DNA from 3 places in the Desulfovibrio sp. ZJ746 genome. Region 1 is predicted to be linked to each of the others. Evidence: predicted binding sites of a transcription regulator. Region 1 holds the regulator's gene; each other region holds the start of a gene.
What was found. Region 1 encodes sigma-54, which starts transcription at its own class of promoters, with help from an activator protein. Its sites were predicted from a motif close to CTGGCACGGNNNNTGCTT; they were not measured.
Positions count from the first base shown of each region.

Region 2: a site for sigma-54 is predicted at 1,815-1,832, ahead of G7Y54_RS04555 (flagellar hook protein FlgE). Genes of this name have one in related genera too.
Region 3: a site for sigma-54 is predicted at 2,233-2,250, ahead of G7Y54_RS09925 (glutamine synthetase III). Genes of this name have one in related genera too.

Region 1 is NZ_JAAKEK010000001.1:576,311-579,582, forward strand. Features, by position in the region: gene rapZ (RNase adapter RapZ) at 1-689, opposite strand, end outside; gene raiA (ribosome-associated translation inhibitor RaiA) at 748-1,305, opposite strand; gene rpoN (RNA polymerase factor sigma-54) at 1,358-2,782, opposite strand; tRNA gene G7Y54_RS02620 (tRNA-Leu) at 3,059-3,145, shown strand.
Region 2 is NZ_JAAKEK010000002.1:44,482-47,753, forward strand. Features, by position in the region: gene G7Y54_RS04555 (flagellar hook protein FlgE) at 239-1,753, opposite strand; gene G7Y54_RS04560 (rhodanese-like domain-containing protein) at 1,886-2,353, opposite strand; gene G7Y54_RS04565 (pyridoxal phosphate-dependent aminotransferase) at 2,371-3,272, opposite strand, start outside.
Region 3 is NZ_JAAKEK010000006.1:68,651-71,922, forward strand. Features, by position in the region: gene G7Y54_RS09925 (glutamine synthetase III) at 1-2,127, opposite strand, end outside; gene G7Y54_RS12765 (sigma 54-interacting transcriptional regulator) at 2,663-3,272, opposite strand, start outside.

The DNA.
Region 1 (3,272 bases):
CGCAGGTCTTCCACAAAATAGGGATTGGGCAGGAAGCGGAGGTCGAAGACCATGTCCGCTTCATGCGGGATGCCGTACTTGAAGCCGAAAGACATGATGTTGACGCGCAGGGAGCGCCCCGAGCCGGACTCGCTGCTCCAGCGCTTCTGGATGGCGCGCCTGAGGTCGTGGATGGAAAAGCGCGAGGTGTCGAGAACGAGGTCCGCCATGCCGCGCAGAGGCTCCAGGCGCTCGCGTTCCGCACGGAGCGCCGCCTCGAGCCCCATGCCCTCGCGTTCCAGCGGATGCGGCCGGCGCGTGGCTGCATAGCGGCGCATGAGCGTCTTGTCGTCCGCCTCGAGAAAAAGCAACTGCGGGCGGATGCCCATGCGCGCGAGCTCGCTAAGCGCGGCATGGAGTTCTTCGGGAAAATTGCCCTGGCGGATGTCCATGCCGAGGGCGATCCCCTTGAAATGCCGCATGGAGTCGCGTTGCATCATGGCCGCCATTTCCGGAGCCAGGCTGGCAGGGAGGCCGTCCACGGCAAGGTACCGCAGGTCTTCAAAAACGCGCAGGGCGGTGCTTTTACCGGCGCCGGAAAGGCCCGTCACGATGCTGACCCGGGGGCTCTCCCCGCAGGGTACGGAGGGGCCCGGTGCGGGCGCCGAGGCCGTGGCCTTGGCCGCGTCTTCAGGAACGGAACGGGGCATGGCAGTCCTCCCCGTTATGCCGGCCCGCGGGCGAACTGCGGGCCGGCGGGCACCATGGCTAGAGGATGGGGTCGATCAGCGCGTAACCGCTCGTCCGGCGGCGGTAGATGACGTTGACCCGCCCGTTTTCCGCATTGAGGAACACCAAAAACTCGCTGCCGATGGAGTCGAGCTGCATGAGGGCCTCGTCCAGATGCAGCGGCTTGGGCGCGAAGCGGTCGGTGCCGACCACGGCCGCGTCGTCCGCCGCCTCGGCCACGTCCGTGGCCTCGCTGTCGAGGTTGTAGGTGAACACGTCGATCTCGGCGTTGCGGGCCTTGCGGCGCTGCTCCTTGACGCGCGAGACCTTGCGCTTGATCTGCGATTCGACCTTGTCCGTCACGAGGTCGATGGCGGCATACATGTCCGGCGCCTGCTCCGTGGCGTTGATATGCAGACCCTCGCCGCTGACGTTCACTTCGCAACGGTGCCGGAACTTGTCCACCGTGAGGATGACATTTACCTCCAGCCCGGCAGCCTTGCCGAAAAAGCGGCCAAGTTTTTCCATGCGGCGGCGCGCATATTTCTTGAGGTGATCGGACGCCTCGAAATTCTTGAAGGCGAAAGTGATATTCATGGTTCCTCCTTGGGGTGCTCCTGATGGCAGGCCCGGACGCAACGCCCGATTTTCAGAAATGCTCCTTGCGCCGCGAGGACGAGGGGATGTCCAGCGCGGTGCGGTACTTGGCCACTGTGCGGCGGGCGATATTCACCTTCAGGCGTTCCTTGAGCATTTCGCCGATGCGCTCGTCGCTGAGGGGATTCTTGGGATCCTCTTCAGCGATGAACTTCTTGATAAGCGCCTTGACGCTCTCGGAGCCCACCTGGGTGCCGTTGTCCAGCGCGAGGCCACTATTAAAGAAAAACTTTAACTCGAAGATGCCGTGCGGCGTGGCCACGTACTTGTTGGTGGTGATGCGGCTCACCGTGGATTCGTGCATGCCGATGTCGTCGGCGATGTCCTTGAGGATGAGCGGCGCGAGCTTGGTGACGCCGTCTTCAAAGAAAGGCCGCTGGTGGCGGACGATGCTCTCCATGACCTTGTACAGGGTGCGCTGCCGCTGGTAGAGGCTCTTGATGAGCCAGGACGCGGAGCGGACTTTTTCGGCGCAATATTCCTTTTCCTTTTCCGAGGCGCCCTCCATGTCCATCTGCGCGAGCGATGAGAGCTGGAGCTGCGGCAGCCCGTCCTCGTTGAGCAGGATGACGAAGTCGTCACCCATCTTGTAGACGAACACATCCGGGCTCACATAGGTGGGCTCGCCCCCGCCGAAACCGGCGCCGGGGAGTGGGTCGAGGCTCTGGATGATGTCCAGGTATTCGCGCAGTTCCTCCATGTCGAGGTGAAATTTCTTCAAGAGCGGCTTGTAGCGCTTGGCCTCCAGGTCTTCCAGGTGCGATTCCACGAGCTCGCGGAGGATGGGGTCGCGGTCATAGCCGAGATTTTTCAGCTGGATGAGCAGGCACTCGCTGGCGTCCCGCGCGGCCACGCCCACGGGGTCGAACTGCTGGATGCGCTCAACCACCGGGCGCACGGCAGCCGGGTCGCAGTGCGCGAGCTCCGCAATCTCCTCATCGGTGGCCGCCAGATAGCCGGAGGAGGACAGGTTGCCGATGATGACTTCGCCGATGGCCTTCTGATCGTCCGTGAGTGGGGAAAGCCTCAACTGCCACAGCAGGTGCCCCTCAAGTGTGGGCTTGGCGGCATAACGGGCCTCGAGGGGCGAAATCTCCTCCGCGGACTCGAATTCGCGGGACTGTGAATCGCGCGGCGTGCTGGCGAACTCGCCCATGTAATCTTCCCAGGAGGCGTCCTTGGCGAGCTCCCGGTCATAGGCGTCTTCCTCAATGCCCTCGCGCTGCTCCGCCGGCGCCTGGTCGCTTGCGTCATCACCCGAAAATTCTTCAAGAAAAGGATTTTCCAGCATCTCCTGCTGGACGGTCTCGAGAAGCTCCACGCGCGAAAGCTGGAGCAGCTTGATGGCCTGCTGCAACTGGGGTGTCATCACCAGTTGCTGCGCAAGCTTCATTTGTTGGCGCAGTTCCAGGGCCATTGCGAGTTATGTCCGTCGTTGCCGTGAGTTGCACGTGGCGCAACTGTGGCCAAAGCCGCAGCCACGCGTGGTTTTGGTGCCGCGTTTCAATAACTGTGCCACACTTAAAAAAAGAACGCAACCGGCAGGGCGCCAGCGCGTGGGAGAAGCGTGCTGATCCGGGGCCTCATATTCGCGTCCAGCCAGTGCAGATTGCCCCTGCCGCAGAACCTGCGTTGACCTGTGTGGAGAAAATGCTTGCCAAGCTGGACGAAACCCTCTATAACTCCATTCCGAGCCGAAGTGGTGGAATTGGTAGACACGCTAGGTTCAGGGTCTAGTTCCCGTTCGGGAGTGGGAGTTCGAGTCTCCCCTTCGGCACCACCAGAGAGTCCAAAAAAGTCCCGCAAGGTCTAAAAAGCCTTGCGGGACTTAGCTTTTTGGGCAATGGGTTGTCCAACAGGGTGTGGTGAAAACCAGGGACAAATCGCAAAAAAGACGGTATTAGGAA
Region 2 (3,272 bases), on a different contig from region 1:
AAATCCCCAGGGCACGCCAAGGGGCGCCCGCGGCGCGGCCTGACGGTGGAAAAAGAGGATGGGAGAAAGCGAAGAGGAAGAATTTGCAGCCCGCGAGCGCACCCGGGGATAGGGCGCCCGCAGGCTCTGCGTATATGCGCGGGCCGCGCGAAAGCGCGGCACGCACCACGCGCTCCCGGGGGGAGGAAAATTTTTCTCCCCGGCAACGGCGCCGGCGCCGCGTTTCAGGCGGTGCGCCCTACTGCCGCTTGAGCTCCATGGCCTTCTGCAGCATCTGGTCCGCCGTGGTCACGACCTTGCTGTTGGACTGGAAGCCGCGCTGGGTGACGATCATGTTGACCATCTCGGTGGCCATGTCCACGTTGGAGAGCTCGATATTGTAGGCCTGGACGGTGCCGTAATTCTCGGTGCCGGCCATGCCGAGCTCCATCTGGCCGGACTCGGGCGTGGCGGAAAAGAGGTTGCTGCCCTCGCGGCGCAGGCCGTCCTCGCTGGTGAACCGGGCCACGGGTATCTGCCACAAATCGATGCTCTGGCTGTTGGAGAAGAGCCCCACCACCGTGCCGTCGTTACGGATGCTCACATTGCTCAAAAAGCCCTCGCTGTAGCCGTCCTGCGTGTAGGCGCTGGTGGGGCCGCTGCTCGCGAAGGCCGTGGTGGGATACTGGGAGAGGATGGCGCTTTCGCCCATGTTGGGCAGAAGGTGCATGTCCGTGCCCACGTCCGCAGCGGTGGCGGGAGCGTTCTGCCAGCCGCCGGCCGAGCGGATGCCGAGGTCGAGGGTCATGGGCGCACCGTCGAGGCTGAACTGCGGGAGCCCCCCGGAAAGACTGGCCGGCACCCAGTCCTTGAGGTCCTTGCTGCCCTCGGTGGTGGGCGTGAAGGCGGCCATGCTCTTGAGATTGCCCGCCGAATCGAACTGGAGCACGCCGCTCATGAGCAGCCCGTCGCCCGGCTTGGGCATGATGGCGTTGCCGTCCGCGTCGTACTTGAGCTCGGTGTCGGCCGCGATGATGAATTCCATGTAGCGGTTGGGCGAATCGGAAGGCGCGCCGTCAAAATAGGCCGTGACCGTGCGGGCGTTGCCTTGCGCGTCATAGACGGTCATGGGCTGGCTGTAGGTGTAGGCGTCGTTGGCGAGCGGCTTGCTGCCCCGGCCGTCATACTGGTCGAGCAGGGAGAAATACGGATTTTCGCCGCCGGTGCTCTTGTCCGCCTTGGAATTGAGGTTGAGGGTCAGCTCCACCTTGCTGGTGGTCTTGGCCGGGATGGTGGCGAACCTGTCCACCTGCACGGCGGAAAGCTCGCCGCGACTGCCGTCCGCGCCGATCTGGTAGCCCATGAGCGCGAGCCCCGTGGGCGTGCGCCAGACACCCTCGTTGTCGGGCCTGAAATCGCCCGCGCGCGTGTAGAACGTGCCGCCCTTGTCGTCCGTCACCTGGAAGAAGCCCTTGCCGTTGATGGCCATGTCCGTGACGGTATTGCTGGATTCCAGCCCGCCCTGCTGGAACATGGTGCGGATGGACTCCACCTGCAGGCCCATGCCCACCTGCCCGAGGGCAACGCGCGAGTCCTCCTGGGCGTTCCACCAGTTGCCCATGCAGGCCTGGCCCTGCGAGAGCATGTCCGAAAAGAGGATGCCCTGCTGCTTGTAGCCGATGGTGCTGACATTGGCGAGGTTGTTGGTCGTTACCTGCATGCCCTGGGCCAGGCCCTTCATGCCGGTGGCGCCGATATAGAGCGACGAGTTCACGCTGCTGCCTCCGGGAAAAAACTGCGGCGGCGGGGAAAATTTTTCCTCACCGCCGCATATAAAGCAGCATTCGTGCCAGCGCGCCGGGCCTTTGCGGCTTGCGCAAGAGGGACGGGCGCCCGCCCCCGCTTCCTATTGCTCCAGCGGCAGCCCGGCCTGCCGCCAGGCCTCGATGCCCTGGTGCATATGGTAGATGTGTTTCACGCCCGCCTCGCCCAGGGTCTCGGCGGCAGCCGCCGAGCGCTTGCCGGTGCGGCAATAGAGGAGCACGGGCGCGTCCTTGGAGAGGGCCTCGGCCTGCCTCTCAAAGCTGCCGCCGAAAAAGTCCATGTTGCGCGCCCCGAGGAGATGCCCCTGGCGGAACTCCTGCGGGGTGCGCACATCGAGGATGACAAGGCCTGCCGGCGGAGCGGCAAGCAGGTCCTTCGCCTGCCCCACGCTGATGTCGCCCGGGGCGGCCAGGCACGTGACCGCCGCATGCTTCGCGGCCTTGGGGGCCTCGTCGCGCGCGCCGGCCGGGGCGGCGCCCCACAGGGCAAGCAAAAGGACGGCGAAAGCCAGCGCCCCAAAGCGCTGACGAAAGAACGGCGCAGGCCGCATACATCTGCAAAAAGCGCTCATGCCTTCGCCTCCCCGTCCGCCTTCCCGGCGCGCACGGCAGCGGCTGCCTTGGCGAAACCGGGCGCCGCGTCGCGGATGACCTTTTCATCCACGCAAAAGGCGAGCCGGAAATGCCCGGGCCAGCCGAAGCCCGAGCCGGGCACGGCGAGCACGCGCTCTTCCATGAGCCGGCCCACAAAGGCCACGTCGTCGCCGCCGGGCGCCTTGGGGAAGAAATAAAAGGCCCCGCGCGGCATGAAGAACTCATAGCCCGCTTCGCTGAGCACCTCGGCCATGGCCGCGCGCCGGGCCGCATAGATCTCGCGCTCCACGGCGCTGCCGAGGGCCGCGGCCATGATGTGCTGGCCCACCACCGGCGGGTTCACGAAGCCCAGGATGCGGTTGGTGAAGGTGAGCGCGGCCATGAGCTCGGCCTTTTCGGGCATCTGCGGCGCGAGCACCACATAGCCCACGCGCTCGCCGGGCAGCGACAGGTTCTTGGAGAGCGAGCTCACCGCCACGGCGTAGGGATAGAGCGGCAGCACCGAGGGCACCTCGGCGCCGTCATAGGCGAGGAAGCGGTAGGGCTCGTCCGCCACGAGCCAGATGGGCCGGCCGTACTGCTGGCTCTTGTTCTCGAGGAGGGCCGCCAGCGCCTGAAGGTCGGCGCGGCTGTAGATGGCCCCGGTGGGATTGTGCGGCGAATTGATGAGCACCACGCGCGTTTTCTCGTCGATGGCGCGCTCCAGCGCGGCGAGGTCGGGCGCGAAGTCCTGGGGCTTGCTCGGCACGGCCTCGAGCGTGCCGCCGTGGTTGGACACATAGAAGCCGTATTCCACAAAATAGGGCGCGAAGGTAAGCACCTTTTCCCCGGGCTCGAGCACGGCGCGCAAAAAGGCGTTGAGGCCGCCGGCCGCGC
Region 3 (3,272 bases), on a different contig from region 1:
ATGCGCGCGGCACTCGCCCATCACCGGCAGCACGGCGTCACGCACGGCCCGGGCCTGGGCCAGCGCCCCCCCCTCCACCTGCGCCGTGGCCGCCAGCGCGGCCTCCAGCGTGCCCACCTTGTCCTGCAGGGCGTCGGCATGCGTGCGCAGGGTCTCAAGCTGCGCCTCCTCCAGAGGGCACTTGGCGCCGCCCATGGCCTCGCGCGTCCTGATGAGCACTTCCGCGGCCTTCGCCTGCGCCTTGCGCGCCGCCGGGAGGATCTGGGCGCGCACCATGTCCGCCAAAATCTGGCCCTCGATGCGCACGGTCTTGGCGTAGTTCTCCAGCAGGATCTCCTGCCGGGCCTCCACCTCGCGCTCGCTGAGCACGCCGGGGCGCACGAAGACCTCCATCACCTCGGGGTCGGTGTAGTGCGCAAGCGCGTCCACGGTGTTGGCGTGGTTGGGCAGGCCGCGGCGGCCGGCCTCCACGGGCCATTCCGCCGAATAGCCGTTGCCGTTGAACACCACGGGCATATGCTCGCGGAAGAGGCGCGGCAAGAGCTCCTGCAGGGCGGCCGTGAGATCCTTGCCCTCAGCCAGCGCCGCCTCCAGCTCCGTCGCGATGTCGTCCAGCGCGCAGGCGACCGCCGCGTTGAGCGCGATGTTCACCGGCGCCACCGACTGCGAGGAGCCCACGGCCCGGAACTCGAACTTGTTGCCCGTGAAGGCGAAGGGGCTCGTGCGGTTGCGGTCCGAGAGGTCGCAGGGCAAGGGCGGCAGGGTGGAGACGCCCACCTCCATCACCGGCGCGCGCTCGGCCGCGGCGTGGCCGCCGCTGATGATGTTCTCGAGCACTTCGGTGAGCTGTTCGCCGAGATACACCGAAAGGATGGCCGGCGGCGCCTCGTTGGCGCCGAGGCGGTGGTCGTTGCCCGCGCCGATGGCGCCGAGCCTGAGGGCCGTGGCGTGCTTGTGCACAGCGCGCAGCACCGCCGCGAGGAACACGAGAAACTGGGCATTGTCCTGCGGGGTGGAGCCGGGGTTGAGCAGGTTCTGTCCGTCCGAATCGCAGAGCGACCAGTTGTTGTGCTTGCCGCTGCCGTTGACGCCGGCAAAGGGCTTTTCGTGGAGCAGGCAGACGAAGCCGTGGCGCCCGGCGAGGTGCCGCATCATGTTCATGGTGAGCATGTTGTGGTCGCAAGCGAGGTTGGCGTCCTCATAGACCGGGGCGATCTCGAACTGCCCGGGGGCGACCTCGTTGTGCCGCGTCTTGGCCGGGATGCCCAGGGCGAGCAGCCCGTTTTCGAGGTCCTGCATGAAGCTCATGACCCGGGCCGGGATGGCGCCGAAATAGTGGTCTTCCATCTCCTGGCCCTTGGGCGAGGGCGCGCCGGCGAGGGTGCGCCCGGCGAGCATGAGGTCGGGCCGGAGCGCCGCGAGGTTCTTGTCCACCAAAAAGTATTCCTGCTCCGGGCCCACCATGGGACGCACGCCCGTGGCCGAGCTGTTGCCGAACAGGCGCAGCACGCGCAGGGCCTGCTTCGAGAGCGCGTCGATGGAGCGCACGAGCGGGATCTTGCGGTCCAGCGCCTCGCCCGAATAGGAGTAGAAGAAGGTGGGGATATGCAGGGTGGCGCCGTAGGGGCCGTCGATGATGAAGGCCGGCGACATGGGATCCCACGCCGTATAGCCGCGCGCCTCGAAGGTGGAGCGGATGCCCCCGGAGGGGAAGGAGGAGGCGTCCGGCTCGCCGCTGATGAGCATCTTGCCCGAAAATTCGCTGATGCCGTGGCCGCCTGCCGCGGGCGAGAGAAAGGCGTCGTGCTTTTCGGCCGTGAGGCCCGTCATGGGCTGGAACCAGTGCGTATAGTGGGTGGCGCCCCGCTCGATGGCCCAGTCCTTCATGGCGTTGGCGACCACATCGGCGATGGCCGGGTCGAGGCGGCTGCCCTCGCGCACGGTCTTTTCGAGCTTGCGGTACACGTCGCGCGGCAGGCGGCGGCGCATGGTGTCGAGGCCGAAGACATCGCGGCCGAACAGGGCGTCGGCGTCGCGCGGGGCGGCACCGGCCCCCTGTGTGTTGGGAGGCGTGACCGGGGGCGTGGCATGGGCGCGGGCAACAGCCTCGCTGCGGGGAGAAGCCATGGGAAAACTCCTTTGCAAGGGATGGGTGCGGCCGGCCGCAGGGCGCGAACCGCCAGGGGGGTGGCACCCGCGCAAGACGACAGCCGGCCGGCACAAGGCCCCTTGGGGCATAAAACATGCCAGCGGCGGCGGGGAGCCGCCCCTCTTGTGCTAATGATGTGGTTTTTCAGAAGAAATTTCACTTCTGCCGAAAATTCCCGCGCGAAAATCCCGTGCGCCCGACACAATGCGGAGGAAAAAACGACGAAAATGTCGTTTATTGCTTCGGCTGCACCTTAAAATATGGCGGCACGAGGCAAAATCAGGAAAAAAGCCTCATAAATCCACGCTGATAGCGGAACCTGCGCCAAAATATACTTTTTCGTCGATTTTTGGGAGATGAAGGAGCTTGTGCCGCCGCCTCAGGCCGCCAGGAGGCGACCAGCGGCGCCCCGGAAAAGCCCGCAAAAAATCGACAAAAATGTGGAATCTTGATGCGACATGGGCGCGAAAGGCACTTCGGAAGGCGGACGGCAGGCGCGCGGGGCTGCCCCGTTCAGGAAAGAGGACGCTTGCCCTGCCGGAAGGTCTTGTAGCTCAGGCCGTATTTCTTGAGCCTGAGGGCCATGACCCGCTCGGTGAGGCCGAGCGCGGCCGCGGCCTTGCCCATGTGGCCGGCGCAGGCGTCAAGCGCCTCCACGATGCTCGCGCGCTCCACCTCTTCCAGGCGCCCGGCGAGGCTCCCGGGGGGAGGAGGCGCGGCCGGGCGCCCGTCCCCGGACCCGGGCGCGGCGCCGCCGTGCAGGGCGGGCGGCAAATGCTGCGGCAAGACCACGCGCTCGGGCCCGAGCAGGAGCGCGGCGCGCTCCATGACGTTTTGCAGCTCGCGCACGTTGCCGGGCCATGCGTACCGCTGGAGCATGTCCATGACGGCGAGCGAAAGGTGCGCGGGCCCGCGCCCGCCGCCGGCGAAGCGGCCGAGAAAATGCGCGGCCAGCGGCAGGATGTCCTCTGGCCGCTCCCTGAGCGGGGGCAGGCAGAGCGGGAAGACATTGAGCCGGTAAAAGAGGTCGCGGCGGAAGGCGCCGGCTTCCACCATCTGTTCGAGGTCGCGGTTGGTGGCCGTGATGATGCGCACATCCGCCCGCAGGGTTTCCATGCCGCCC